Regions from separate parts of the Actinoplanes awajinensis subsp. mycoplanecinus genome, predicted to be linked through region 2. Evidence: predicted binding sites of a transcription regulator. Region 2 holds the regulator's gene; the other holds the start of a gene.
The links. Region 2 encodes HrcA, which represses chaperone genes, less so after heat shock. Its sites were predicted from a motif close to GGTTNGCACNCTCNNNNNGAGNGTGCNAACC; they were not measured.
Positions count from the first base shown of each region.

Region 1 (14,481 bases), on a different contig from region 2:
CGGTCGCCGCCGCCGACGCCGCGGCCGTCGACACCGGCGGCGCGGTGACCGTGCCGGTGACCGCGAACGACACCGACCCGAACGGCGACCCGCTCACCGTCACCGCGGTGGTCCCGCAGAACCCCGCCGCCGGGACCGTGACGTTCACCGGCGCCACGATCACGTTCACCCCGGTGAACAGCTTCGTCGGCGCCGCCACGTTCACCTACACGGTCAGTGACGGCGCGGCCTCCGCCACCGCCCAGCTGACCGTGAACGTGGCCAACGCCGTGCCGACCGCCGCCGACGACCAGGCCACGGTGGCCTACCTCGGCGCCGTCACGATCCCGGTACTCGCCAACGACCAGGACATCAACGGCGACACCCTGATCATCGACTCGTTCGTGGCGCCCACCGACGGGACCGCCTCGATCGCCGGGCCCGCCTCGATCGCCTACCAGGGCGCTCCCGGCTTCTCCGGCGTCGTCACGTTCAGTTATCGGATCGACGATCAGAACGGCGGGCTGGACTCCGCGACGATCACGGTCACCGTCGCCGACGCGCCGCCGGTCGCGGTCGACGTCGCGGCGACCACGCCCTACCTGATCGCGGTCACGGTGGACCCGCGGATCGGCGCGACCGACCCGAACCCCGGCGACGTCCTGCGGGTGATCGGCGCGCTAACCCCGGCGCACGGCACGGTGGTGCGCAACCCGGACGGCACGCTCACCTACACCCCGGACCCCGGCTGGTCCGGAACGGACAGCTTCGTCGTCACCCTGGGCGACGGGCAGGGCGGCACCGACACCGGCACGGTCACCGTCGTGGTCGCCAACGCCCCGCCGACCGCCGCGCCGGACGCGGTCACCCGGCCGTCCGGGGTACCCGCCACCATCGACGTGCTGGTCAACGACGACGACCCGAACGGCGACCCGCTCACCGTCACCATCGACGCCGCCCCGGCGCACGGCACCGCGACAGTGGTCGCCGGCCAGATCCGCTACCAGCCCGATCCCGGGTACGCCGGCGCCGACACGCTGCACTACACGATCGACGACGGGCACCTCGGCACGTCCGGCGCCGCGGTCACGATCACCCTGGTCAACGCGGCGCCGCAGGCCCGCCCGGACACCGTGTCCACACCGACCGGCACCCCGGTCACCATCGACGTGACCGGCAACGACGACGACCCGAACGGCGACCCGCTCACCCTGCTCGGCTGGACCGCGGCCGCGCACGGCACGGTCACCGCCGGGCCGGGCGCGACCGTCCGCTACACCCCGGCCGGCGGCTTCACCGGCACCGACACGTTCGGTTACACGATCGCCGACGCGCACGGCGTGCCGGACACCGCGGCGGTCACCGTGGTGGTGCGCAACGCCCCGCCGGTCGCCGAGGACGACACGTTCCGGGTCCGTGCGCAGGGCACGACGTCGCTGCCGGTGACCGCGAACGACCACGACCCGAACACCGGGCAAGCGTTGAGCGTGCTCGCCGCCGGACCGGCCGGGACCGGCACGGTCACGGTCACCGGGCCGCTCACCGTCGATTACACCCCGGCGCCCGGGGCCACCGCCGACACGTTCGGTTACCAGCTGACCGACGACCTGGGCGGCACCAGCTCCGCGACGGTCACCATCACCGTCGACGCCGCGCCGACCGCCACCGACGACACCGCGGAGACCGGCGCCGGGGTGCCGGTGACGATCGCGGCGACCGCCAACGACTACGACCCGGAGGGCGGCGCCCTGACCGTGAGCTGGTCCGAGACGCCCGCGCACGGCACCGCGTCGCTCCAGCCCGACGGCCGCCTCCGGTACGTCCCGGCCGCCGGTTGGCTCGGGGCCGACACGTTCCGGTACGACGTCCGCGACCCGATCGGGAACACCGCCCGGGCCCGGGTCACCGTGCTGGTCCGCGGCGCCCCGGTCGCCCGGCCGGACGTCGCCGCGGTCCGCGCCGGCCAGCAGGTGAGCGTGGACGTGCTGGTCAACGACACGACCGCGGTGCCCGGCGGGCTGACGATCACCTCGGTGGGCGCTCCGGCGCGGGGCAGCGCCACGACGGCGGGCGGCACGGTCCGTTACGCGGCACCGGCCGCCTGGACCGGTCAGGTCGATTTCCGGTACGAGGTGACCGACACCCTGGGCGCCACCGCCGAGTCGACGGTGACCGTGCTGGTCACCGACGTCACGCCCTTCGCGGTCCCGGACTCGCGGGTCACCGCGTACCGGAAGGCGATCACCATCGGCGTCCTGGCCAACGACCTGGACGAAAGCGGCTCCCTGCAGGTGATCGCGGTGACCACCCCCGCCGTCACCACGGCGGCCCGGGCGGCGGCGCCTGATGCCGGCCGAGCGGCCGTGACCGATATGGGACAGACGGTCACCTATACGCCGCCGGACGGGTTCTCCGGAGAGGCGCGGTTCGAGTACACCGCCGAGGACGCCGTCGGGCACCGCACCTCGACGACCGTGACGGTCACCGTCGGGCCGCCGCCGGCGGTGCCGGACATGTCGGCGTCCACCCCGACCGGGCAGCCGGCCGGGATCCCGCTGCCGGCCGTCGACGATCAGGGCCGGCCGGTCGCCCAGCGGCGGATCAGCCAGCCGGCGCACGGCACCGCGCGGCTCAACCCGGACGGCTCGGTGACCTACACCCCGGATCCGGGCTTCGCCGGCGAGGACCGGTTCACCTACGAGATCGTCGACGCGGACGGCAACCTGGCCACCGGCACGATCGTGGTGACCGTGGTCGAGCCGCCGGCCTCGCCCAGCCCGTCGCCGCCCGCGTCGCCCACGTCCGCGCCCTCGGCGTCGCCGTCGCCGTCGCCGTCGCGCAGCCGCCAGGCGCCCGCCTCGCCCCGCCCCACGCTGCCGAGGTCGCCGGCGCCGCCGGGGATCTGGCCGGAACTGCCCACCACGAGCGTCCCGGACGGGCCGGTTCCAGCGCTGCTGTTCGCCATGTCGGGCTTGTTCACGCTGCTGGGCGGGGTGCTCTACCTGCTCGGCGCCCGCCGTCCACCGCTGACGGCCCGGCACCGGCCGGGCCGCCACCGCCTGTTCCGCGCGCCTCGCTGAGGCTGTCGCTACGGCGCATCTTGACAACGTGCGCTCGCCTTGCCGTCCCCGGACCGACCGTTGCGGAGCAGCAGAGTTGCCAGCATCTCGTCCACCGCCGCGGCCGGGTCGGTGATCGGGTACTGCACCTCGCGGATCGTGCCGGCCGGGTCGATCAGCAGGGTCAGGCGCTTGAGCCGGTCGACGCCGGCCGCCCGGAAGGTGGGCAGCCGCAGCGCGGTGGCGAGCCGGCCGTCGGCGTCCGAGAGCAGTTCGTACGGCAGCGCCGCGTGCTCGGCGAACGCGCTGAGCTGGTCCGGCCGCTGGGTGCTGACCCCGCGGATCCGGGCACCGGCGGCGGCGAACCGCTCGGCCCGGGCGCCGTACGTCGTCGCCTCCAGCGTGCAGCCGATCGTGCCGGGGATGTCCGCCCAGCGCGGCGGATAGCCCCGGTCGCCGGGGGCGAAGGCGCCCGGGAAGCAGAACAGCACGGTCCACAGGTCCGGGCCGGCCGGCAGCACCGGCACACCGTCCTGCCGCAGCAGGGTGAGCTCCGGCAGCCGGTGACCGCGCAGCGTCTGCACGCGGCGCTCCTCACCCGAGCCGGCCTCGGTGGTCGCGGTGAGGGTGCCGTCGCCGAGCACGTACCGGTCGCCCCAGTCCTGCAGTGCGAGCAGCACCGGGAGCAGGCCCTCGCCCTTCGCGGTGAGCAGGTAGTCGTAGCGGGGCGGCCGGTCGGTGTATCGCCGGCGCTGCAGCACACCGTGCTCGACCAGGGCGGCGAGCCGCTCGGCCAGCGCGCGCCGGCTCATCCCGAGCTCGTGCTGCAGCGCGTCGAACCGGGTCACCCCGCCGGCCACGTCCCGGACGATCAGGAACGTCCACCAGTCACTCAGGACCCCCAGCGCTTGGGTGATCCCGCAGTCCACGTCTGCCAGGTCGACTTGCCTCACCCGCACCACTATAGTCAGTTTCATTATGGAACTGACACCGTTCTGGCGCCTGTGGACCGCCGGCGCAACCAGTCAGCTCGGCTCGGCGGTGGGCGCGGTGGCGCTGCCGCTCACCGCGCTGACCGTGCTGCACGCGTCCGCCCTCGACATGGGCCTGATCACCGCGGCCACCTACCTCGCCTACCTGCTGATCAGCCTGCCGGCCGGAGTGATCGTGCAGCGCCTGCCGCTGCGGGGCATCCAGGTCGGCGCCGACCTGGTCCGGGCGCTCGCGGTGGCCTCGATCCCGCTCGCCTGGTGGGCCGGGATGCTGACCATCACGCAGATGATCGTGGTGGCGCTGGTGACCGGCTTCGCCACCGTGCTGTTCGACGTCGGCAACCAGACGTTCCTGCCGGAGATCGTGCCGGCCGACCAGCTGCAGTCCCGTAACAGCCTCACCTCCGGCACGCACGCCGCCACCCAGCTCGGCGGGCCGTCCCTGGGCGGCGTGGCGGTGCAGCTGCTCGGCGCGGTGCCGACCCTGCTGGTCGACGTGGTGAGCTACCTGTTCTCGGCCGCCGTCCTGCGCACCCTGCCCGAGCGCCGGACCGAACCGCCCGCCGAGCGGCGGCCGCCGATGCGCGACCTGATCCGTGAGGGCTGGCACTACGTGGTCCGCCACCCGATCGTCGGGCCGTGCATGTGGGACGCCACCGCGACCAACTTCGTCACCGGCGCCATGCTCGCACTCTTCCCCTACTACCTGGTCCGCGAGCTGCACGCGTCGCCCGGCCTGGTCGGGCTGCTGCTCGCCACGGACGGCCTGGGCACGCTGGCCGGCGCGCTGGTGACCACCCGGATCACCCGGCGGTTCGGCACCGCCCGCAGCCTGATCGTCGCCGCCGTGGTCGGGGTGGCCGGCGCGATGATCATCCCGCTGGGCACCGGGAACGGCGCGTTCCTGGCGTTCGCGGCCGGGAACGTGATCTTCGCGGTCTCCACCGTGATACTCAGCGTGACCACCCGGACGTACCGGATGACGGCCAGCCCGCCGCACCTGCTGTCCCGGGTGATCGCCACGGTGAAGTTCGTGTCCTGGGGCGCCATCCCGCTCGGCGGGCTGATCGGCGGCGCGCTGGCCGGACCGCTCGGCGCCAAGACCACCCTGCTGCTCTTCGGCGCCCTGACCGCGCTGTCACCGGTGATCTACCTGATGTCGCCGGTACGCACGTTGCGCGATCTCACCGACCTGGCCACCCCCACCGTCGAGAGGCACCAGACAGCGCTCTGACCTGCAACTCTTCCGCAATTCTCGGTACCTAGCGTCGACACCTGAACCGGACTCCGACTGGGGTCCGGCCCGTGCCGCCCGTGAGGACGAGGATGTACCGAGCCGCTCTCCGCGACCGCCCCTACCGGGCGGCCTGCCTGATCGTCGTGCTGGCACTGGCGATCGTCACCGGTCTCACCGTCCTCCCCGAACGGGCCGACGCCGCGATCACCGACCCGTTCACGTCCCGGTTCGAGGTGAACGCGAACGGCTCGATCCTGCTGCGGGGCAACACCAACCTGCAGTGCCCGGCCGCCGTGGCGTCCTGCGTCTCGGCGCACAACCAGGTCGGCTCGGCCAGCACCGAGGTGCTGAACAACAACGGGTACGACATGGACTACACCAACGCCGACAACGACGCGGGCACGTTCAACGACAGCGCGGCGACGATCACCATGCCGTCCGGCAGCACGGTGCTGTTCGCCGGGCTGTACTGGAGCGCCGACTGGAGCGCGGGCACCAACGGCCACGTCGCCCCGAGCAGCGCCGACATCGACAAGGTCCGGTTCAGCGTGCCCGGCGGCGGCTGGACCGCGCTGACCGCGGACACCATCTACAAGCCCGCCTCGGTCAAGGCGTTCCAGGGCTTCAAGGACGTCACCCGGCTGGTCGCGGGCGCCGGCGACGGGACGTACCGGGTGGCCGACATCCAGTCCGGCACCGGGCGGGACCGGTACGCCGGCTGGGCGCTGGCGATCGCGTACCAGAACTCCGCCGAGCCGATGCACAGCCTGCGCGTCTTCGACGGTTTCGGCGTGGTCAACAGCAGCTCGACCTCGGTGAACATCAACGTCTCCGGTTTCCAGACGCCGCAGACCGCACCGGTCGGCGCCAGGATCGGCACGGTTGTCTACGAGGGTGACCTGGGCAAGGTCGGCGACACCCTGAAGCTCGACAACGTGGCGATGAGCGACAACCAGAACCCGGCGAACAACTTCTTCAACAGCACGGTCAGCGAGGGCGGCAACGCGGTCGGGTCCCGCGACCCGAACTGGCTGAACCTGATGGGCGTCGACATCGACCAGTTCGACGCGGCCGGCAAGCTGAACCCGAACGTCACCTCGGCGCAGCTGACCCTGACCACCAGCGGCGAGACGTTCTACCCGGGCGTCGTCACGTTCACCACCGACCTGTTCGCCCCGAAACTGGTCACCACGACCACGCCGACCGACCTCAACAGCGGCGACCTGCTGCCCGGCGACGTGGTGGAGTACCGGGTCGCGGTGCGCAACGACGGCTCCGACACGGCGAGCCTGTCCAGGCTGATCAACGCGTTCCCGACCGGTACGACCTACGTCCCGAACTCGCTGACCGTGGCCGGCTCGCCGGTCGCCGACACCGGCCGGGTCGACGGCGGGTCCACCCAGGTGACGTTCGACCTGGGCACGCTGGCGTACCAGGCGAGCACCTACGTCACGTTCCAGGTCGTGGTGGCGCCGACCGCCACGGCCGGCTCCACGGTGGTGAACCTGCCGAACGTGACGTTCCAGGGCAGCACCAGCGTCATGACGATCACCGGGGTCAGCGACACCTCCACGCTGACCGTGCAGCGCCCGGACGTGGACCGGGCCGCCGGCCTGACCGTCGCGCCGAGCCGGGTGCAGCGGGCCGGGGCGCCGAACTCCGTGTCGTACACCGCGACGGTGACCAACAACGGCCCGGGCATCGAGACCCGGCCGGTCGCCGAGCTCACCCTGCCCGCCGGGGTCACCGCGGGCACCCTGCCGGCCGGCTGCGTCCTGGCCGCCTCCAAGGTCACCTGCACGCTCGGCTACCTGGCGAAGAACACCAGCGGCAGCGTGACCGTCCCGGCCGTCGCGGACAGCACCGCGGCCACCACCACGACCGCGAGCCTCACCGTCTCCGGCGCGGGCCACGACGTCGACACGACGAACGACACCGCCACCGCCCAGCTCGAGGTGAACGCGAACCCGCGGGCCCGCAGCGACTCGGCGACCACCGCCGGCGGCACCCCGGTCACGTTCGGGGTGCTCGGCAACGACGACGACCCGGAGAACCCGAACAGCGACTTCTCGGTGTCGATCGCCCAGGCGCCGGCGCACGGCAGCGTGTCGGTGAACGCCGACCGGACCGTCACGTACACCCCGGACCCGGCCTGGCGCGGCGCGGACTACTTCGACTACACGCTGGCCGACGGGCACGGCGGCACCGACACCACCACCGACATGGTGACCACCGCGAACGCCGGACCGGTCGGCCACGACGACACGGTCACCACCGGCGCCGGCGCCCCGGTCACGATCGACGTGCTGGCCAACGACACCGACCCGAACGGCGACACCCGTACGCTCGACGCGGTCGACCCGCCACAGGCCGGCGCCGGCACCACCGCGCTCAGCAGCGGCCAGGTCCTGTTCACCCCGGATCCGGCGTTCACCGGCGTGGCCGTGTTCACCTACACCCTCTCCGACGGCAACGGCGGCACCGCGACCGCCACCGTCCGGGTCGCCGTGGCCAACTCCGGGCCGGTCGCCGCGAACGACGCCGACCAGGTCGGCTATCGCAACGCCGTGGACGTGGACGTGCTGGCCAACGACACCGACATGAACCACGACCCGCTGACGATCAGCGCGGTCGGCACGCCGGACCACGGGACCGCCACCATCTCCGGCGGGAAGATCCACTACCTGGCGCCGGTCGGGTTCTCCGGGCCCGCGACGTTCACGTACACCGTCACCGACGGCACCGACACCGCGACCGGGACCGTCGTGGTGACCGTCGCGGACGCCCCGCCGGTGGCCGCGACCGAGACGCCGGCCACCCCGTACGCCACCGCGGTCACCCTGGACCCGGCGGCCGACGCGACCGACCCGAACAACGACCCGATCAGCGTCACCGGCACCGGCGCCGCCTCGCACGGCACCGTGGTCCGCAACGCCGACGGCACCCTCACCTACACCCCGGCCCCGGGCTTCTCCGGCGTCGACCGGTTCACGTACACGGTCAGTGACGGGCGGGGCGGCACCGACACCGCCTGGATCGTGGTCACGGTCGGCAACGCCGCGCCGACCGCGCAGCCGGACTCGGTCACCGTCTCGGCGGCCGCGCCCACCACCATCGACGTGACCGTGAACGACACCGACCCGAACGGCGACACCCTGACCGTCACCATCGACGCGCCGCCGGCCAACGGCACCGCGTACGTCTCGGCCGGCCGGATCGTCTACACCCCGGCGAGCGGGTTCCACGGCACGGACACCCTGCACTACCAGGTGTCCGACGGGCACGGCGGCACGTCCGGCGCCTCGGTCACCGTGGTCGCGGTCAACGTGGCGCCGACGGCCGCCCCGGACGCCGCGGTGACCGGCACGGACAGCCCGGTGTCGATCCCGGTGCTGGCCAACGACAGCGACCCGAACGGCGACGCGGTCACGCTGGCCGGGGCCACCCCGCCGGCGCACGGCACGGTCGTCGTGAACGCCGGCGGGACCGTCACCTACACCCCGGCTGCCGGGTTCTACGGCACCGACGCGTTCACCTACACGATCACCGACCCGGCCGGCCTCACCGCGACCGGCACGGTCACCGTGACCGTGCACAACGTCGCCCCGATCGCGCTCGACGACCACTTCCTGGTGCAGCCCGGCGCCGCGACCGAGCTGGCGGTGCTGGCCAACGACAGCGACCCGAACACCGGTCAGACGCTCAGCGTGCTCGCGGTCGGGCACGCCGGCAAGGGCACCGTGACCCTGGTCGGCGGCAAGGTCGTCTACACCCCGAACCGCGGGGTGAGCGGGGTCGACACGTTCACCTACACGCTCACCGACGACCTCGGCGCGACCAGCCAGGGCACCGTCACCGTGGCGATCGGCAGCGGCCCGGCGACCGGCGCGGACACCGCCTCGACGCCGGGTGGCACCGCCGTGACGATCGACGTGCTGGTCAACGACACCGACCCGGACGGCGACCCGCTCACCCTGCTCAGCGTCACCGCCCCGGCGCACGGCACGGCCGCGATCGAGGCGGGGAAGGTCACCTACGTCCCGGCGGCCGGGTTCACCGGCACCGACCGGTTCACCTACACGGTGCGGGACGGCGCCGGGAACGAGGCGACCGAGACCGTCACGGTACGCGTGGCGAACGCCGACCCGGTCGCCGTCGCCGACGCCGCCGCGATGCTCTCCGGCCGGCACCTCGACCTGGACGTACTGGCCAACGACACCGACCCGAACCCGGGCCAGACGCTGACCGTCACCACGGTCGGCACCCCGGCGCACGGCACCGCCACCCTGGTGGCCGGCAAGATCCGGTACGCGCCGGCCGACGGTTTCACCGGCACCGACACTTTCTCGTACGAGGTGAGCGACGGCCAGGGCGGCACCGCCGAGGGCACCGTCACCGTGACGGTCAGCGACGGCAACCCGGTCGCCGTGCCGGACCAGCGGACCACCACGTACCAGCACCCGATCACCATCGGGGTGCTGGCCAACGACCTCGACCCGGACGGCTCGCTGACCCTGGACCTGGTCGCGACGCCGGACCACGGCACTGCGGTGATCAAGATCGGCAAGATCGTCTACACCCCGCCGGCGGGCTTCTCCGGGGTGGCCACGTTCGAGTACATCGCGGTGGACTCGGCCGGCCACAAGGTCACCGCGACCGTGACCGTGACGGTCGGACCGGCACCGGTCGCGCCGAACCGGACGATCCGCGCCAAGCCCGGCAAGGCGGTGAGCCTGCCGGGGCCGACCGTCGACCAGCACGGCATCAAGATCAAGGTGACCTCGCTCGGCAAGCCGGCGCACGGCACCGCCACGCTGAACGCGAACGGGACGATCACCTACGTCCCGGAGGCCGGTTTCATCGGCACCGACAGCTTCACGTACGAGGCGATGGACGCGGACGGCAACCTGACCCAGGGCACCATCACGGTGACCGTGGCCGGGACCGGTCAGCCGCCGGTGGCCGTCTCCGACCGGTACACCGTGATCGGCGGCGAGTCGGTGACCGTGACACCGACCGCGAACGACACCGACCCGTACGACGACAAGCTGGACATCGTCAAGCTCGGCCGCCCGCAGCACGGCTCGGTCACGCTGAACACGAACGGCACGATCACCTACACCGCCACCGACGGGTTCACCGGCACGGACACGTTCCCGTACGCGATCAAGGACGCCCACGGCGGGCAGGCCCGGGCCACCGTGGCGATCCGGGTGACCTCCGCGGTCACCTCCGGCAACCTGGCCAAGACCGGCCTGAGCCTGGTGCCCCTGGCCGCGACCGGCGGCGCACTGCTGCTCTGCGGCGGCATGCTGTACGTGATGACGGTCTTCAGCGGCCCCACCGGCGGCCGCCACCGCCCGGGCCGGCACCGGATGGCCTGACCGGAAAGTCCAGGAACGCGGAACGGGCGGGCCGCCGAAGCGACCCGCCCGTTCCTACGTGCTGAGTTTCTACACCCTGGTGGAGACCGGACTCAGAAGTCCATGTCCCCGCCGCCGGGGGCGCCGGCCGGGGCCGGGTTCTTCTCCGGCTTGTCGGCCACGACGGCCTCGGTGGTGAGGAACAGCGCGGCGATCGACGCGGCGTTCTGCAGCGCCGAGCGGGTGACCTTGGCCGGGTCGATGATGCCCGCGGCCAGCAGGTCGACGTACTCGCCGGTCGCGGCGTTCAGGCCCCAACCCGCTTCGAGGTTGCGCACCTTCTCCACCACGACGCCGCCCTCGAGGCCGGCGTTCACGGCGATCTGACGCAGCGGGGCGTCGAGCGCGACGCGAACGATGTTCGCACCGGTGGCCTCGTCGCCGACCAGGTCCAGCTTGTCGAACGCGGTCTTGCCGGCCTGCACCAGCGCGACGCCACCACCGGGGACGATGCCCTCTTCGACGGCCGCCTTCGCGTTGCGAACGGCGTCCTCGATGCGGTGCTTGCGCTCCTTGAGCTCGACCTCGGTGGCCGCGCCGACCTTGATCACTGCAACGCCACCGGCCAGCTTGGCCAGGCGCTCCTGCAGCTTCTCGCGGTCGTAGTCGGAGTCCGAGCGCTCGATCTCGGCGCGGATCTGGTTGACCCGGCCCTGGATCTGCTCGCTGTTGCCAGCACCGTCGACGACCGTGGTCTCGTCCTTGGTGATGACGATCTTGCGGGCCGAACCGAGCAGCGAGATGTCAGCGGCGTCCAGCTTGAGGCCGACCTCTTCGCTGATGACAGCGCCACCGGTGAGGATCGCGATGTCCTCCAGCATGGCCTTGCGGCGGTCACCGAAGCCCGGGGCCTTGACGGCGACGGACTTGAAGGTGCCACGGACCTTGTTGACGACCAGGGTGGCCAGGGCCTCGCCCTCGACGTCCTCGGCGATGATCACCAGCGGCTTGCCCGACTGCATGACCTTCTCGAGGATCGGCAGCAGGTCCTTGACCGCGGAGATCTTGCTGTTCGCGATGAGGATGTACGGGTCGTCGAAGACGGCCTCCATACGCTCCGCGTCGGTCATGAAGTACGCCGAGACGTAACCCTTGTCGAAGCGCATACCCTCGGTGAGCTCGAGCTCGAGCCCGAAGGTGTTGCTCTCCTCGACGGTGATGACGCCTTCCTTGCCGACCTTGTCCATGGCCTCGGCGATGATCTCGCCGACCGTGGTGTCACCGGCCGAGATGGAGGCGGTGGAGGCGATCTGCTCCTTCGTCTCCACGTCCTTGGCCAGCTGCGACAGCGCCTCGGAGACGCTGGCGACGGCGGCCTCGATGCCACGCTTCAGGCCGAGCGGGTTCGCACCGGCGGCCACGTTGCGCAGGCCCTCGCGGACCAGCGCCTGGGCCAGCACGGTCGCCGTCGTCGTGCCGTCACCGGCGACGTCGTCGGTCTTCTTGGCGACCTCCTTGACCAGCTCAGCGCCGATCTTCTCGAAGGTGCCCTCGAGCTCGATCTCCTTGGCGATGGATACACCATCGTTGGTGATCGTGGGAGCGCCCCACTTCTTCTCGAGAACGACGTTGCGACCCTTCGGGCCGAGCGTCACCTTGACCGCGTCGGCGAGCTGGTTCATGCCACTCTCGAGGCCGCGACGAGCTTCCTCGTCGAACGCAATGATCTTGGCCATACGGCGTTGTCCTCCCGGACATCCGCGGCGCCGGGCCTGCTCGGCCCCGCCCGCACACTGAGGAAGTCTGTGGACGTCACCACCTGGCGATGTGACGTCCTCAGGCCGAGCCGGATAGCCCGCGACGACCGGTTTCGTGTCGCGGCACCGATGGCGGCGCCGTGACCGGAACCCCACCGCCCCGACCTGCTGGCACTCACGGGTCGCGAGTGCCAATCACTTGTTTAGCACTCTCGGGTACCGAGTGCAAGAAAGCCCATCTTCCCGCGAAACGTTCCGGGCCGGTCGGCAAACCGGCTAATGATCTTCCACGCCAGGTCACGACGGGTTTACGGCAACAAGGTTGCCGCCGGCCGCCGTGGCGGGTAATGAGGACGCATGGAGAGTTCGACGGTGCGCCGGATCACCCCGCAGGACGCCGGACGGATGCGTGCCCTGCGGCTCGAGATGCTGGCGGACAGTCCGCTCGCCTTCCTGGAGACGCTGGCCCAGGCGGCCGCCCGCCCGCACGACGGCTATCGGGATCGGCTCGCCCGATCGGCGACCGGCCCGGAGCTCGCCCAGTTCGTCATCGACCCCGGGTCCGGCCCGCTCACCGGGCACGCCGGCGGCACCATCATCGCGGAGGAGCCGCAGGTCACCGTGGTCTTCTCGGTCTACCTGACACCCGCGTGCCGGGGCGGCAAACTGCTCGCCCGGCTGGTCGAGACGATCGCCGACTGGTCCACCGCGGCCGGCCGGCACGAGCTGATGCTCGAGGTGGTGACCGGCAACGATCGGGCTGTCCGGGCGTACGAAAAATTGGGTTTTGAAGACACCGGCGTGCGCCAGCCGCATCCGACGGTGCCGGTGCTCACCCAGTTGCAGATGCGCCGGCGGATCTGATGGCCGCCCGGCGCTGGCCACTCACGCGGACGGTGCTGACCGCCGCGAACGGGACCACCGGCGCCGGACTGCTGCTCGCGATGGTCACCCGGACGAGGATCCGGCGCGGCCGCGACGGCGTGCTGATCGCCGAGGGCTGGCGGCTGCCGATACCGCCGGCGGCCTGCTTCACGGTCGGCTCGGTGGTCATCACCCGGCGGTCCGCCGAGTGGCTGCTGCACGACGATCGGGCCGCCCTGCTCGCCCACGAGAGCCGGCACGCCGGGCAGTACGCGGTGCTCGGCCCGCTCTTCTGGCCGGCCTACTGGGTCGCTTGTGGCTGGTCCTACGCGGCGACCGGGTCCTGGGGCTGCCGCAACTGGTTCGAGCGCCAGGCGGGCCTGACCGACGGCGGCTACCCGGAAGATGTCCCACTGCGCCCATGGCTGCGGCGGGTCCGGCGCAGGCGCTCTCGCCGTGGGGCCTGAAAGAGGATTTGGTCGGGAGGACGGACGCACAGCGCCTCCGGCACGAATGCCATTGGGTCAGCGCTGGGTCGTTGGGACCCTCGGAGATTGTCGCCAAGCTCAGGTGAGGGGCCTCGTACGGCGTCGCGTCCTCCCGCGACAAGCATCCTGCCGATCCGGAGATCGGCGCGCAAGTCCTCGGAGGAAGGAATATTCGACAACCGGCTCCTCGCCGGTCACCCTGAGTTATCCCAGCAGGCCAGCTTCGCGCGCGCCGCGCAGAGACGGCTTGATCCGGTGGGTCGGCCCGACCTGGCCGGCGATCGCGTCGAGAGTCTTCAGACCCTCGCCGGTGTTGTAGACGACCGTCTCCTTCGCCGGGTCCAGCTTGCCGCTGGCGACCAGCTTCTGCAGCACCGCGACGGTGGTGCCACCGGCCGTCTCGGCGAAGACACCGGTCGTCTCGGCGAGCAGCCGGATACCGGCCCGGATCTCGTCGTCGTTCGCGTAATCCATCCAGCCACCAGTGCGGCGGACCGCCTCGATCGCGTACGCCCCGGCAGCCGGGTCGCCGATGTTCAGCGACTTGGCGATCCCGGTCGGCTTCACCGGGGTGATCACGTCGGTCTCGTTGTGCAACGCCACCGCGATCGGATTGCACCCGGCCGACTGCGCGCCGAACACCGCCCAGCCACCCTCCGGAGCCTCGACCAGTCCGATTTCGACCAGCTCGCTGAACGCCTTGTCCACCTTGGTGAGCAGCTCACCCGACGCCATCGGGATG
Region 1 is NZ_LLZH01000341.1:1,977-16,457, reverse strand. Features, by position in the region: gene ADL15_RS48075 (Ig-like domain-containing protein) at 1-3,059, shown strand, start outside; gene ADL15_RS48070 (winged helix-turn-helix transcriptional regulator) at 3,068-3,991, opposite strand; gene ADL15_RS48065 (MFS transporter) at 4,017-5,264, shown strand; gene ADL15_RS48060 (Ig-like domain-containing protein) at 5,357-10,651, shown strand; gene groL (chaperonin GroEL) at 10,744-12,366, opposite strand; gene ADL15_RS48050 (GNAT family N-acetyltransferase) at 12,745-13,251, shown strand; gene ADL15_RS48045 (hypothetical protein) at 13,251-13,718, shown strand; gene thrC (threonine synthase) at 13,944-14,481, opposite strand, start outside.
Region 1: groL (chaperonin GroEL) is a predicted target of HrcA. The motif match lies at 12,554-12,584, and genes of this name have one in related genera.

Region 2 (14,481 bases):
GGTCGCGGTGCCGCCCCGGCCGTCGGCGAGGATCAGCACCTCACCGACCCGGAGCCGTTGCACGGTGGCGGCGTGATGCCCCTCCGGACCGTCGAGGGTGAACGACGACCCGGCGGGCAGATTCTCGACCAGAAACAGCGGTGCGGACACCCCCGCACGCTACCGCCAGGCCGGAGCGGGCAAGCGTGCGCCCGCAGCGCCCGGCAAGCGTGTGAAGTTACGGCGCGCAGCGCACCGAAAGTCCCCACGCAAGCACCTCGCCCGACGAGCGTGTGAAGTTACGGCGCGCAGCGCACCGAAAGTCCCCACGCAAGCACCTCGCACGACGAGCGTGTGAAGTTACGGCGCGCAGCGCACCGAAAGTCCCCACACAAGCACCATGCACGGCGAGCGTGTGAAGTTGCGGTGCGGTGCGCGCCGAAAGTCCCCACGCTGGGGTTGGCTCTGACCGGGACCACACGCGGACGTCGCCCCGGAGGGCTTCGCGTTTCTGGACGCGCCAGCGGCCAGCGAAGCCCGCAGGGGTCCCGGCGGGAGCGACGATCCGCACCACAGCGGACGCACGACAAAAAGATCTTGAAGTTGATCTTTCTAGTGGCCGTTGAAGGCGTCGCGCATCCGGCTGAAGAAGCCGCCCTGCTTGCTCAGCTCGGCCACGTCCTCGCCGCGGGTCTTGGCGAAGTCGCGGAGCATCCGCTCCTGGTCGGCGGTGAGCTTGGTGGGCGTCTTGACGTCCAGGTGGACGAAGAGGTCACCGCGGCCCTGACCGCGCAGGTGCGGCACGCCCTTGCCGCGGATCCGCAGCGTGCTGGCCGGTTGCGTGCCCGGTTTGACCTCGATGTTCTCTTCGCCGTCGAGGGTCTTGATGGTCATCCGGGTACCGAGCGCGGCCGCCGTCATCGGGAGCGTGACGCGGCAGTGCAGGTCGTCGCCCTTGCGGGAGTAGACGTCGTGCGGGCGCTCGTGGATCTCGACGTAGAGGTCGCCGGCGGTGCCGCCGCCCGGGCCGACCTCGCCCTGCTGCGCGAGACGGATCCGCATGCCGTCCTCGACGCCCGCCGGGATCTTCACCGTGAGCGAGCGGCGGGTGCGGATGCGGCCGTCGCCGGCGCAGGTCGGGCACGGGGTGGGGATGACCGTGCCGTGACCCTGGCAGTTCTGGCACGGGCGGGACGAGACCACCTGGCCGAGGAACGTGCGCTGCACCGACTGCACCTCGCCACGGCCACCACAGACCTCGCAGGTGGCCAGGTGGGTGCCGGGCGCGGTGCCGGCGCCGGAGCACTGGGTGCAGAGCACCGCGGTGTCGACGGTGATCGGCGCCTCGACGCCGAACGCGGTCTCCACCAGGTCGAGCTCGAGGCGCAGGATGGCGTCGGCGCCGGGACGGGTCCGCGGGCGCGGGCCACGGCTGCCGCCGCCGGCCGCGGTGCCGAAGAACGCGTCCATGATGTCCTGGAAGCCGACGAACGGGCCGGCGCCGCCGGGGCCGCCACCGGGCGCGCCGCCACCGGGCGCGAGGGGGTCACCGCCCAGGTCGACGATCTGCCGCTTCTGGTCGTCGGAGAGGACCTCGTACGCCGCGTTGATGTCCTTGAACTTCTCGTGCGCCTCCGGATCGGGGTTGACATCCGGGTGGTACTGCCGAGCCAGTTTGCGGTAGGCGCGCTTGATCTCGTCGTCGGTGGCTTCCCGGCTCACGCCGAGAATTCCGTAGTAGTCCTTGGCCACGGGGTTTGGAGTCCTCAATGTCTGCGCGAATCCGTCAATTCTGTGCCAACAGGTCGCCAACGTAGCGTGCGACTGCACGAACCGTGGCGATGGTGCCGGGATAGTCCATCCGGGTCGGCCCCAGCACGCCGAGCCCACCGACGATCGTGGCGCCCGGTCCGTAACCGGTGCTGACCACGGACGCCGACCGGAGATTGTCGATCTCGTTCTCGTCGCCGATCCGGACCCGGGTGGTGCTGGGCTCGAGGTCGCCGATCAGCTTGAGCAGGATGACCTCTTCCTCCAGCGCTTCGAGTACGGGCCGCAGCGTGCCCTGGAAGTCCAGCACACCGCCACGCGTGAGGTTGGCCGTCCCGGCGAGTGCGAGGCGCTCCTCACTCCGCTCGACGAGCGTCTCGAGCAGCACGGTGGCGAGGCAGATCATGCTCCCACGGCGCTCCGGCGCGCACTCGTCGACGAGTGTCTGCACCAGCGGCGGGGTGTCGGCGAGCTTCTGACCGGCCAGTTTCTCGTTCACCCGGCGGCGCAGCTCCCACACCTCGCCCTCCGGCAACGGGGCCGGCAACTCGACCAGGCGCTGCTCGACCCGGCCGGTGTCGGTGATCATCACGAGCATCAGCCGGGTGGTGGAGATCGGGACGAGCTCCAGATGACGCACGGCGGACTTGGAGAGACTGGGATATTGCACGACCGCGACCTGGCGGGTCAGCTGGGCGAGCAGGCGGACCGTGCGATGCACCACATCGTCGAGGTCGACCACGCCGATCATGAAGCGCTCGATCGCGCGGCGCTCGGCCGGGCTGAGCGGCTTGACCCGGGTGAGCCGGTCGACGAAGAGCCGGTAACCGAGGTCGGTGGGCACCCGGCCGGCACTGGTGTGCGGCTGCCGGATGTAGCCCTCCTCCTCCAGCACCGCCATGTCGTTGCGCACGGTGGCCGAGGAAACGCCCAACTGATGCCGCTCGACCAGGGCTTTGCTGCCGACCGGCTCGCGGGTTTTCACATAGTCCTCGACGATCGCCCGCAGGACTTCGAGCTTGCGGTCATCCAGACTCATATGACCCCTCCCTCTGGCACTCCCGCGGACAGAGTGCCAGTCTACGTCTCCACTGCCTGCAGCGCGATGATCGAAAGGACCGACCACCGCGGTTCTTGGTCAGGGACGGAACCGAACAGTACGGTCCGCCGCCACGAGCGGGCTAGAGAGAGCGCCGGGTTGGCATGGTCACGGGAGCACGTCCCGGATCACCGCGTCGGCCAGCAGCCGCCCGCGCAGCGTGAGCACGAGCCGGCCGGCCGAGAACGCCGCCGGGTCGAGCAGGCCGTCGGCGAGCGCCTGAGCGGCGGCCGCGCCCTCCACCCGGTCCAGCGCGATGCCCTCGCGCAGCCGGACCCGCAGCATCACGTCCTCGACGTGCTGGTCCTCGGCGCTGAGCAACTCCCGCCCGTGCCCCGGTGAGACGCCGTCGGCCAGGCGTTTCGCGTACGCCGACGGGTGCTTCACGTTCCACCAGCGCACCCCGCCGACGTGGCTGTGCGCGCCGGGGCCGAGCCCCCACCAGTCCGCGCCGGTCCAGTAGAGCAGGTTGTGCCGGCACTCCCCGCCCTCGCGCGCCCAGTTGGACACCTCGTACCAGCCGAAGCCGGCCGCGGTCAGCGCCTGCTCGGCGGCCAGGTAGCGGTCGGCCGCGACGTCGTCGGACGGGTACGGCAGCTCGCCCCGGCGCATCCGGACCGCCATCCGGGTGCCGTCCTCGACGATCAGGGCGTACGCGCTGACGTGATCCACCCCGGCGTCCACCACGGTCTGCAGCGAGCGCGCGAAGTCGTCGGCGGTCTCCCCCGGCGTTCCGTAGATCAGATCCAGGTTCACGTGCTCGAACCCGGCCTCCCGGGCCTCCAGCGCGGCCTCCGGCGCCCGGCCCGCGGTGTGTTTGCGGTCGAGCACCCGCAGCACGTGCGAGGCCGAGGACTGCATGCCGAGCGAGATCCGGGTGAAGCCGGCTGCTCTCAACTGCTTGAGCGAGGCGAGGTCCACCGACTCCGGGTTCGCCTCGGTGGTCACCTCGGCGTCCGCGGCCAGCCCCCAGGTGCGGTCGATCCCCTCCAGGATCCGGCCCAGGTCGGACGGGCTGAGCAGGGTCGGTGTGCCACCGCCGACGAAGACCGTGTCGACCCGGCGCGGCTGCACCACCTTGGCGGCCAGGTCCAGCTCGCGCAGGACGGTCGCGGCGTACTCGTCCCGGCTCGCGCCGCCGCCCAGCTCACTGGCCGTGTACGTGTTGAAGTCGCAGTACCCGCAGCGGCTGGCGCAGAACGGGACGTGGACGTAGACCGCGAACCCGTTCGCGCCCACGTCACGGGTCGCCTCGTCGGGAAGTGACCCGTCAGCGGGTACGGGTTCACCATCAGGGAGTGCGCCGGCCATCCGCCAAGTGTGCCTGGTGCCGGTTAGGGTCCCGGACATGAGTCTGGTCCTTACCGCCACCGACGCCGGGGTGACCACCCTGACGCTGGACAGCCCGGCGAATCGCAACGCCCTGTCCCGTGCCCTGATCACCGAACTGCTCGCCGCGCTCGGCGCCGCGGCCGCCACCCCGGAGACGCGGGTGGTGGTCCTCTCGCACACCGGCCCGGTCTTCTGCTCCGGCGCCGACCTGAAGGAGACCGCCGCCACCCGGCCCGGCGAGCGGCTGCCGGTCGAGCTGATGGCCGACCTGCTCGCCGCGATCTGGGAGTTCCCCAAGCCGGTGGTGGCCCGGATCGCCGGGCCGGCCCGGGCCGGTGGGCTGGGCCTGATCGGCGCCGCCGACCTGGCGGTCTGCACCCGGGCGGCGACGTTCGCGTTCACCGAGGTGCGGCTCGGCGTGATCCCCGCGGTGATCAGCGCCACCGTGCTGCCCCGGCTGGCGCCCCGGGCCGCGGCCGAGCTCTACCTCACCGGCGACGTCTTCGACGGGGACCGGGCCGCGGCGATCGGGCTGGTCACGGCCGCGGTGCCGGAGGAGGACCTGGACACGGCGGTCGCCGCCTACTGCGCCTCGCTCATTCGCGGCGGTCCGCTCGCGCTGGCCGGGACCAAACAACTTCTCCGGCGTACGAGGTCGGAGTCGATCCGCACCGAACTGGCCGAACTGAGTGACCGTTCAGCCGGATATTTCACCTCGGCGGAGGGCCGGGAGGGAGTTTCCGCACGTCAGGCCAAGCGCGACCCGAATTGGGTGCCATCGCCCTGAACAACACGCTCCGCACAGTCACGGTGATCTTCGTGCGTGCGTTGATTAGTGTTGGCGTCCGGCGGCGAAGGAGGTGTGGTGCGGGTGAAAACGGTCATCGGGGTTCTGGCCTCGCTCGCCCTCATCGCCGTGGTCAGCGTGATCATCGTGCTGCACAAGGTCCCGGGCGCGATCACCCTGCCCCGGATCGGCCCGGAGTGCACGGTGCGCGCCGACGGTGAGGTCACCCTCGACTCGGTGCAGATGGCCAACGCCGCGACCATCGCCGCGGTCGGCATCCGCAAGGAGATGCCCGAGCAGGCGGTGGTGGTCGCGCTCGCCACCGCCTTCCAGGAGTCCAAGCTGGAGAACCTGGACGACGGCGACCGCGACTCGGTCGGCCTCTTCCAGCAGCGCCCCAGCCAGGGCTGGGGCACGTTCGACCAGATCAAGAACCCGAGGTACGCGGCCAGCAAGTTCTACACCGCCCTGAAGAAGGTGAAGGGCTGGGAGGACATGCGGGTCACCGACGCCGCGCAGAAGGTGCAGCGCTCGGCGTACCCGAACGCGTACGAGAAGTGGGCCGACGAGTCCCGGGTCCTGGCCCGCGCGCTGATGGGCCTGGCCACCGGCGCGGTCGAGTGCACCGTCACCGGCGACCCGGTGGTGCGGGGCGCCGCCGCCGCGACCGCCCTGGTGGCCGGGCTCAAACTGGACTGGGGCAAGAAGCTCGACCTGGTCGGCAAGGAAGCGGCCGGCTTGACGGTTTCGGTCAGCAACGCCAGCAGCGGCTGGCGCTATGCCCACTGGCTGGTTTCCCACGCCTCAGGCACCGGCCTCGAACGGGTACGTTTCGGTGACTTGGAGTGGCATGCCGGAGACGGAAAGTGGCAGCAAGTAACCACCGCCGTGGCGGGCGACGACCGGCGCGTCGTCGCCGAAGTCTTCAGCTGACAACACTGTCCGCAACTTTCGGTGACTATCGGTAATTCACCCTGCTGAGAACGCGAATCGCGCTGCGTATACATCGACATGGACAGTGCGCAACCACCCTGGTACTAAGTAGGACGTGTTCTGGGGAGCGCTCGAATGGATCCTGCTCGGGTCAGGCGGCGTCGGCGCGATCATCTGCGGTGTGCGGCGCCATCGACCGGCGCGTAAGGCGCCGTGGTGGTTGCTGGCCGCGTCACTGGCCGTCCTCGCCGTGGGCGACGTCTGCTACTCGTACGGCCAGCGGGATCTGGCCGACGCCTTCTACTTGTTCATGTTCGGCCTGGTCGCGGTCTGCCTGATGCAGTTCACCCGGGGCGGCGCGCTGCTCGTCGACCGGGCCCGGCTGATCGACCTGCTGGCCTTCGCCTGCTCGACGCTGCTGATCGTCTGGGTCTTCGTGATCGGCCCGAACGGCCGGCTGGGCGACGTGTCGGCCGCCGACGTGATCGGTGACGTCCTGCTGCTCTGCGTGGCCGGTCGGCTGGTGGCCGGCGACCGGCGCAACGTCGCGGCCTGGCTGCTGCTGACCGGCGCGACCGGGATGCTGGCCGGCGACATCGGCTATCCGCTGGCCGAGGGCCCGCTGACCGAGTCGGCGTACGTGCTGCTCTACGTCTGCTGGGGCCTGTCCGCGCTGCACCCGTCGATGATCCGGCTGACCGAACCGGCGCCGTCGCGGCACAGCCCGTGGAAGTTCCGCTGGTCGGTGCTGCTCGCCGCGTCGGCCGGCGGCCCGCCGACGGTGCTGCTGATCGAGGCGCTGCAGGGTCAGGTCGTGGACGGCGTGGTGATCGCCGTCACCGCCGCGGTCACCCTGCTGCTCACCATCACCCGGCTGGCCGACTCGATCCGGCAGCACAGCCAGGCGCTGACCCGGGAACAGGGCCTGCGTACCGCGACCGCGGCGCTGGTCGCGGCCGCGGACCGGCCCGCCGTCGACGCCGCGGTGCGCGCGGCGGTCAGCCAGCTGCTGCCACCGCACGGGGTACGCCGGGTCGCGCTCGCCGACGAACTGTCACCGGCCGACCTGCCACCCGCCTCGGCCGGCCCGGCCGGTCGCAGCTGGTGGTTGCCGGCCACCGAGCCGGACGACCGCACCCTGGTCTGCCCGCTCCGGCTGGAGCCGCTCGACGTGGTCCGGCCCAGCGGCGGCGCGCTGATCATCACCGGTCGCCGGGAGGACCTGATCGTCGGCCACGACGCGCTCGAGGTGCTCGCCGGCCAGGCCGCGCTCGCCCTGGACCGGATCACCCTGGTCGAGGCGGTCGGCCGGCGGGACAGCGACCTCTACCTGCGCGCTGTGATCCGCAACACCGCCGAGATGATGGTGGTGATCGACGTCGACCAGCGGGTGCGGTACTCCAGCCCGGCGCTGCGCGAACTGATCGGCCAGGACGAACTGCCCCCGCTGATCACTCTCGACGAGCTGGTCCACCCGGACGATCGGCCCATGGTGCGCAACGCGCTGCGCTCGCTCGGCGACGGCACCGTGCACTGCGCCCTGCAACGCGCCGACCTGACCCAGGTGCTCGTCGAGATGACCTACCGCGACCTGCGTGACGACCGCCTGGTCCAGGGGCTGGTGCTGACCCTGCGGGACATCACCCGCAACCACGACCCGGCGGAGCAGCACCCGTACGCGGAACACAGCGGCGAGATGCCGGCCTGGATCAACCGGCGGTCGGCCCAGCAGCGTTTCCGGTTCTGACCCTTCCTTTCGGACCCGCTGCTTTCGGACCGGAGCTGCTTCGGGGCAAAGCGAAAGCGCCGGCCCTCTTTCGAGGTCCGGCGCTTTTCGGCTTTTGGTGTTATCGGGTCAGGCCCCGGCGACCGACAACGCCGACCGTGAGGGCGACACCGATGGCGGCGAGCACGACCTGGAAGAAGAACTCGATCCAGTCGAAGCCGTTGGTGCTGGCGACGCCGAAGGCCCGGGCGAGCACGGTGCCGAGCAGGGCGGCGACCACACCGATGACCATGGTCAGCCAGATCGGGATGTTCTGCTTGCCGGGTACGACCAGGCGGCCCAGGGCGCCAATGATCAGACCGACGACCAGGGCGGTGATGATTCCGGTGACAGTCATTGGGGGAGTCCTCTCGGGGGGTGAAGCTCGTTCGTTGCGTCCGTCGAGCAACAGAGTTCCCGGCCCCCCGAGAAATCAAACCGCCCTATTTTTTTGCGGCTTTCGGGTCGGCCGCCTCGGAGGTGGAGAGCGCGGCGATGAAGGCCTCCTGGGGCACCTCCACGCGGCCCACCATCTTCATCCGCTTCTTGCCTTCCTTCTGCTTCTCGAGCAGCTTCCGCTTGCGGCTGATGTCACCGCCGTAGCACTTCGCGAGCACGTCCTTGCGGATCGCACGGATGGTCTCGCGGGCGATGATCCGGGAGCCGATGGCCGCCTGGATGGGCACCTCGAACTGCTGCCGCGGGATGAGTTTCTGCAGCTTGGCGGCGATCGACGTGCCGTACGCGTACGCCTTGTCCTTGTGCACGATGGCGCTGAACGCATCGACCGGCTCGCCGTGCAGCAGGATGTCCACCTTGACCAGATCGGCGACCTGCTCGCCGGAGGGCTCGTAGTCCAGCGACGCGTAGCCCTTGGTCTTGCTCTTCAACTGGTCGAAGAAGTCGAAGATGATCTCGGCGAGCGGCAGCGTGTAGCGCAACTCCACCCGTTCGGCGGACAGGTACTCCATGCCGAGCAGGGCGCCGCGCCGGCTCTGGCACAGCTCCATGACCGCGCCGACGTACTCGTTCGGCACCAGGACGGTGGCGCGCACCACCGGCTCGCGGATCTCAGCGATCTTGCCGGTCGGGAACTCGCTCGGGTTGGTGACCGTCGCCTCGTTCGCGTCCTCGGTGACCACCTGGTAGACCACGTTCGGCGCGGTGGAGATCAGGTCGAGGTTGAACTCGCGCTCCAGCCGCTCGCCGATGATCTCCAGGTGCAGGAGGCCGAGATACCCGACGCGGAAGCCGAAGCCGAGCGCCGCCGAGGTCTCCGGCTCGTAGGTGAGCGCGGCGTCGTTGAGCTTGAGCTTGTCGAGCGCGTCACGCAGCGCCGGGTAGTCCGAGCCGTCGATCGGGTAGAGGCCCGAGTAGACCATCGGCTTCGGGTCCTTGTAACCGCCCAGAGCCTCCTTGGCCGGCCGGTTGTGGCCGGTGATGGTGTCACCCACCCGGGACTGGCGGACGTCCTTCACGCCGGTGATCAGGTAGCCCACCTCGCCGACACCGAGGGCGCCGGCCTTCTCCATCTCCGGCGACACCACCCCGATCTCGAGCAGCTCGTGCACGGCGCCGGTGGACATCATCTTGATCTTGTCGCGGGCGCTGATCCGGCCGTCGATCACCCGGACGTACGTGACGACGCCGCGGTACACGTCGTACACCGAGTCGAAGATCATCGCGCGGGCCGGTGCGTCGGCGTCGCCGACCGGTGCCACCAGCTCCCGGACGATCTCGTCGAGCAGGTGCGACACCCCGATGCCGGTCTTGCCGGAGACCCGGAGGACCTCCGACGGGTCGACGCCGATGAGCTTGGCCAGCTCCTCGGCGTACTTCTCGGGCTGCGCGGCCGGCAGGTCGATCTTGTTGAGCACCGGGATGATGCGCAGGTCGTTCTCCATCGCCAGGTACAGGTTGGCGAGGGTCTGCGCCTCGATGCCCTGCGCGGCGTCGACGAGCAGCACCGCGCCCTCACAGGCGGCGAGGCTGCGGGAGACCTCGTAGGTGAAGTCGACGTGCCCCGGGGTGTCGATCATATTGAGGACGGCGGTCTCGCCCTGCCGGGCGCCCTCGCGGACGGTCCAGGGCATCCGCACGGCCTGCGACTTGATGGTGATGCCGCGCTCGCGCTCGATGTCCATCCGGTCGAGGTACTGCGCACGCATCTGCCGCGGGTCGACCACGCCGGTGATCTGCAGCATCCGGTCGGCCAGCGTCGACTTCCCGTGGTCGATGTGGGCGATGATGCAGAAGTTGCGGATACGGCTGGGATCGGTCGATCCGATCACGTTCACGCCGGGGTCGAGCGGTCCAGGCACGGTCGTCCGTTCTTCTCGGGATGGTTCTGCGGATGCGGGTGTCGCCGGTCGAACGCCGGCGCCCCCTATCGTCCCACGCCCGCGGGGGCAGGTCCGATCACACCCGTTCCGGCGCCTCCCGCGCAGCCGGGATCCCGCCTCCCGCGCAGCCGGGGTCAGTCCGGCGGCTCCAGGAACAGCGCGGAGAGCCGGGGCAGCCGGCGGCGCATCTCGTCCTCGTTGTCGAAGTCCCACAGGTCGGCCACCTCCGGCCGGTGCCGGGGCCGGTCCTCGGCGGGCAGCGGCGTGCCGGTGGCCTCCTCATAGGCCCGGGCCGCGATGCCGAGCACCTCCTCGGCCTCGAAGACGGCGCCGGTGTCGGCGCCCTCCTTGATCGCCACCACGTTGGCCAGCACGTCGGGTGCCGGGACGGCGGCGGCCACCGCCTTGCGCCCGTGCGCGATCAGCCAGCCCCGGAACGCGTCGAAGCCCGCCTCGTCGGCGCCGCTGTTGATCAGATAGGCCGCGGCCCAGAGGTCCTCGGTGCCGGAGGCCACCATCACCTTGTCCAGGTGGCGGCCCCAGGCGACGATCTCCTCCGGATCACGGGTGGCCAGGTCGGCGACGGCGCGCTCGGCCACCTCGGCGGGGGACGCCGGCCGGTCGGCGGTGGCGCGGTCGATGACCGCCCAGAAATCGTCGGTTCGCATACGACGATCCTGCCAGTGCGGTACGACAGTCCTTCGCTGACACGGTCGGTGACGGCAGGATGGGGCCCATGCGGCCGATCACCCTGCCCGAGATTCCGTACGACGCCACCGCCGTACGCCCGGATTGGCCCGACCTGCCGGAACCCGTGCGCCGGGCGATCACCGCGCGCCTCGGCTCCCCGGTGTCCGCCGCGCGCAGCGCCGGCGGCGGTTTCACCCGGGCCTTCGCGGCCGTGCTCGACACCGAGGCCGGCACCGGCGTGTTCGTGAAGGCCGCACCGCTGGGCGACCCCACCGCCGAGTGGTACGCCCGGGAAGCCGCCATCACCGCGGCCCTGCCCCCGGAGGTGACCGCCGCCCGTCCGCTCTGGACCATGACCGACGCCGGCTGGTACGTCCTGTGCCTCGAGGCGATCGACGGCCGGATCCCGCCGCTCCCCTGGTCCCCCGACGATCTCCAGTCGGCCCTGCGCACCTGGTCGGCGGCGGCCACCGCGCTGGCCCATCCGTCACCGGCGCTGCTCGCCGTCGGCCTGCCCGGGCTGCCGGAGATCGTGCGCGGCGAGATGTCCTGGTGGTCGCTGATCGCCAAGCGCCGCGAGCCGATGCCGGAACCGGCCACCACCACGATCGCGCCGCAGCGGCTCGCCGAGCTGGCCAGGCTGGAGCGCGCCCTGCCCGACCTGGTCGCCGGCGACGCCCTGATGCACGGTGACCTGCGGCTGGACAACGTGCTGATCGACGCCGGCGGCCGGGCCTGGCTCTGCGACTGGACCTGGCCGTGCCTCGGCGCACCCTGGTTCGACACGGTCACGCTGCTGGTCAGCGCGTACGCCAGCGGCCTGGACACCGACGCCGTGCTCCGGGCCTGGGGCGCACCGGACGAGGGCGTGGACGGCGCTCTGGCGGCCCTCTCTGGCTACTGGCTGGTCCGGGCCGGCGGCGGGCCGAGCAGCGCGTCGCCGCACAGCCGCCAGCACCAGCGGTTCAGCGGCGAACAGGCCCTCGCCTGGCTCGCCGAACGCCGGGGCTGGGACACCGCCCCGGCCAAGCGCGGCTGGCTCCGCCGCTGACGCCGTTTTGGCGGCTCGGAGGCGTGCTGGTAGTCTGGTCCATCGCGTGTGGTGACACGCTGTGGTCATTCTTTCCGGCCCTGCCGGAGCGGTGCTCACAGCGCGGCAGCCATTCGTTTAGACCATTTTTCCGAACTAGTCAGGACAAGGCTGTCGCGTGGCGAACATCAAGTCCCAGATCAAGCGCAACCGGCAGAACGAGAAGGCCCGTCTGCGCAACAAGTCGGTCAAGTCTTCGCTGAAGACCGTGATCCGCAAGCTTCACGAGGCGAGCGCGTCCGGTAACAACGAGTCGGCTACCGCTCTGCTGCGTGACGCCTCGCGTCAGCTGGACAAGGCTGTCAGCAAGGGCGTCATTCACAAGAACCAGGCGGCCAACCGTAAGTCGGCTATCGCCAAGAAGATCGCCTCGCTGTCCGCCTGATCCTTTCGGATCACATTCAGCGGCCGCAGCGATGCGGTCACTGGCTCCGCCCGCCGGCGGGCGGGCAGAGCGAAACCGGGCACCGCTGGACCCTCAAGGTCCGCGCGGTGCCCGATTCGTTTTCCCGATGTGGTACGGACAAAGCAAAGCCCCGGGCGGGATCCGCTCGGGGCTTTCTTGATACGTCGTCACTCGTAGCGGCGCACCGCGGACTGCCGGGCCATCTGCTGCCGCACGTCCCCCTCGTCGGTCCACGGCCGGCGCACCGGTGCCGTGTTCACCGCCGGACCGGCCGCCCGCTGCTCGGCACCGGCCGGGTAACGCCCGTCCCGCACCGGCTCGCCCCCGGAGTAACGGCCGCCCTGGATCGGCCGGCCGGCCCCGTTCTCCGGCGGGAACCAGACCACTCCGGTCGACCGGCCCTGCGCCGGCTCCACCGGCAGCGGCGTCACGACCGGCGCCCGCACTCGCGGCGGCGGCCACTCGGTCGCATGCCCCCCGCCGCGCGGCCGGTACGTGTCCCGCTCGGCCCGCTGCACGGCGACCCGGGCGGCCACCGGCTCGGCGGGCGGCGGCGCCAGCCACCCGGCCATCAGGTCGTTGAACTTCACCATCACCGCCACCGCGAACGGCAGCACCAGCACACCCCACCAGTTGACCAGCTCGGCCAGGGCGAGCAGCAGGCCGAGCGCGATCGCGCCCTCCAGGAAGACGAAGCAGAGCAGCCCGCTCGGGCTGAGGTGGCGCAGGCGCAGCATCCGGGCGTACATCGGCTGGTGTGCCGCGCCGGCCCGCCGGGAACGCACCGTGCGGGTCATCGGGCACCGCCGGACCGGCGCGCCGCGGCCACCGCGAAGACGGCCTGTTCCAGCGCGTACCCACGGTCCTCGGCGCCGCCCTTGACCGCCGCGTTGCAGACCGCGGCGGCGCGCATCGCGTCGACCAGCCCGTCCGGCGTCCAGCCGCGGCTGCGCTCCTGCGCCTTCTGGATCTTCCAAGCCGGCATGCCGAGCGTGCTGGCCATCTGGTACGGATTGCCCTTGCCGGCCGACGCCACCCGCGCGACCGTCCGCACCCCGTCGGCCAGCGCGTCCGCGATCGGCACCGGGTCGACCCCGACGTGCAGCGCCCAGCGCAGCGCCTCGAGCGCGCCGGGCAGGTCGCCGACCATCGCCGCGTCCGCCACCGTGAAGCCGCTGACCTCGGCCCGGCCCTTGTAATACCGAGCGACCACCGCCTCGGTGACCTTGCCGTCGGTGTCGGCGAGCAGCTGCGAGCAGGCCGCCGCGATCTCCCGCAGGTCGTTGCCGACCGCGGCGAGCAGCGCGGCCGCGGTCGCCTCGTCGCACCGGCCGCCGGCCCGGCGGAACTCGTCCCGGACGAAGGCGGTCCGCTCCCGGTCGTTCTTCAGCTTCATCGCGGGCACCACCGTCGCGCCGGCCTTCTGCAGGCCGTCGGCGAACGCCTTGCCCTTCGCGCCACCCGGATGGGTGACGATCAGCGTGACCTCCGGGTCCGGATTCTTCGCGTACGACAGCAGCGCGGCGGCCAGCTCCTTGCGCGCGTCCTGCCCGTTGCGCAGGACCAGCACCCGCCGCCCGCCGAACAGCGACGGGCTGAGCATCTCGGCGACCTCACCCGGGCTCAGCTGGCCGGCCTCGTATTCCCGGACGTCCGCGCCCGGGTCGGCGGCTCGAGCCGCTTCCACCGCCGCGGTGACGGCACGGGCGGCGAGCAGTTCCTCATCGCCTTGGACGAGCAGCAACAAGGGTGGTGGCGCGGCGTTCACGCCCGACATCGTCGCACGTCCGGCAGACACTCCGACGAGGCTCACTCTTTGGCGCAGCTCTATCGATCACGGAACGCGAAACCAGACATATCGGCACGCAAGGATATGTCAGACAATCTGACCTGCGGGATCGTCCGGCGAGGTGGCGGGCCACCGCCGACGGTCCCGGGTCGCACCCGGCGCCGGAAATACCTCATCGCCCTCCGGCATGTCGTTCTTGCACCGGGCGGCCGGCCCGCGGGCCACCGCTCTTGGGCCGCCACCGCTCTTGAGGACACCGTCGCTTCGGGCCACCACTGCTGCGGGGCCGCCGCCGCTCTTGAGGCCGCCGCTGCTCCGGAGGCGCTGCTGCTTCGGAGGCGCCGCTGCTTCGGGGGCGCCGCTGCTTCGGGGGCGCCGCTGCTTCGGGGGCGCCGCTTTGGCCGGCTCACCCAGGTGTTCAGCCGCTCTCCGCCCCGCGCGTGGTCACGGCCAGGTCGCCGCCGGCCGCGCTGAGCACCGCGAGATCGCCGGAGAGGTC
Region 2 is NZ_LLZH01000001.1:220,057-234,537, forward strand. Features, by position in the region: gene ADL15_RS01000 (16S rRNA (uracil(1498)-N(3))-methyltransferase) at 1-150, opposite strand, end outside; gene dnaJ (molecular chaperone DnaJ) at 592-1,731, opposite strand; gene hrcA (heat-inducible transcriptional repressor HrcA) at 1,766-2,788, opposite strand; gene hemW (radical SAM family heme chaperone HemW) at 2,957-4,159, opposite strand; gene ADL15_RS01020 (enoyl-CoA hydratase-related protein) at 4,197-4,967, shown strand; gene ADL15_RS01025 (hypothetical protein) at 5,052-5,900, shown strand; gene ADL15_RS01030 (PAS domain-containing protein) at 6,016-7,647, shown strand; gene ADL15_RS01035 (GlsB/YeaQ/YmgE family stress response membrane protein) at 7,748-8,023, opposite strand; gene lepA (translation elongation factor 4) at 8,109-9,986, opposite strand; gene ADL15_RS01045 (DUF4240 domain-containing protein) at 10,142-10,675, opposite strand; gene ADL15_RS01050 (phosphotransferase family protein) at 10,744-11,748, shown strand; gene rpsT (30S ribosomal protein S20) at 11,906-12,172, shown strand; gene ADL15_RS56970 (hypothetical protein) at 12,361-12,990, opposite strand; gene holA (DNA polymerase III subunit delta) at 12,987-13,970, opposite strand; gene ADL15_RS01070 (ComEC/Rec2 family competence protein) at 14,401-14,481, opposite strand, start outside.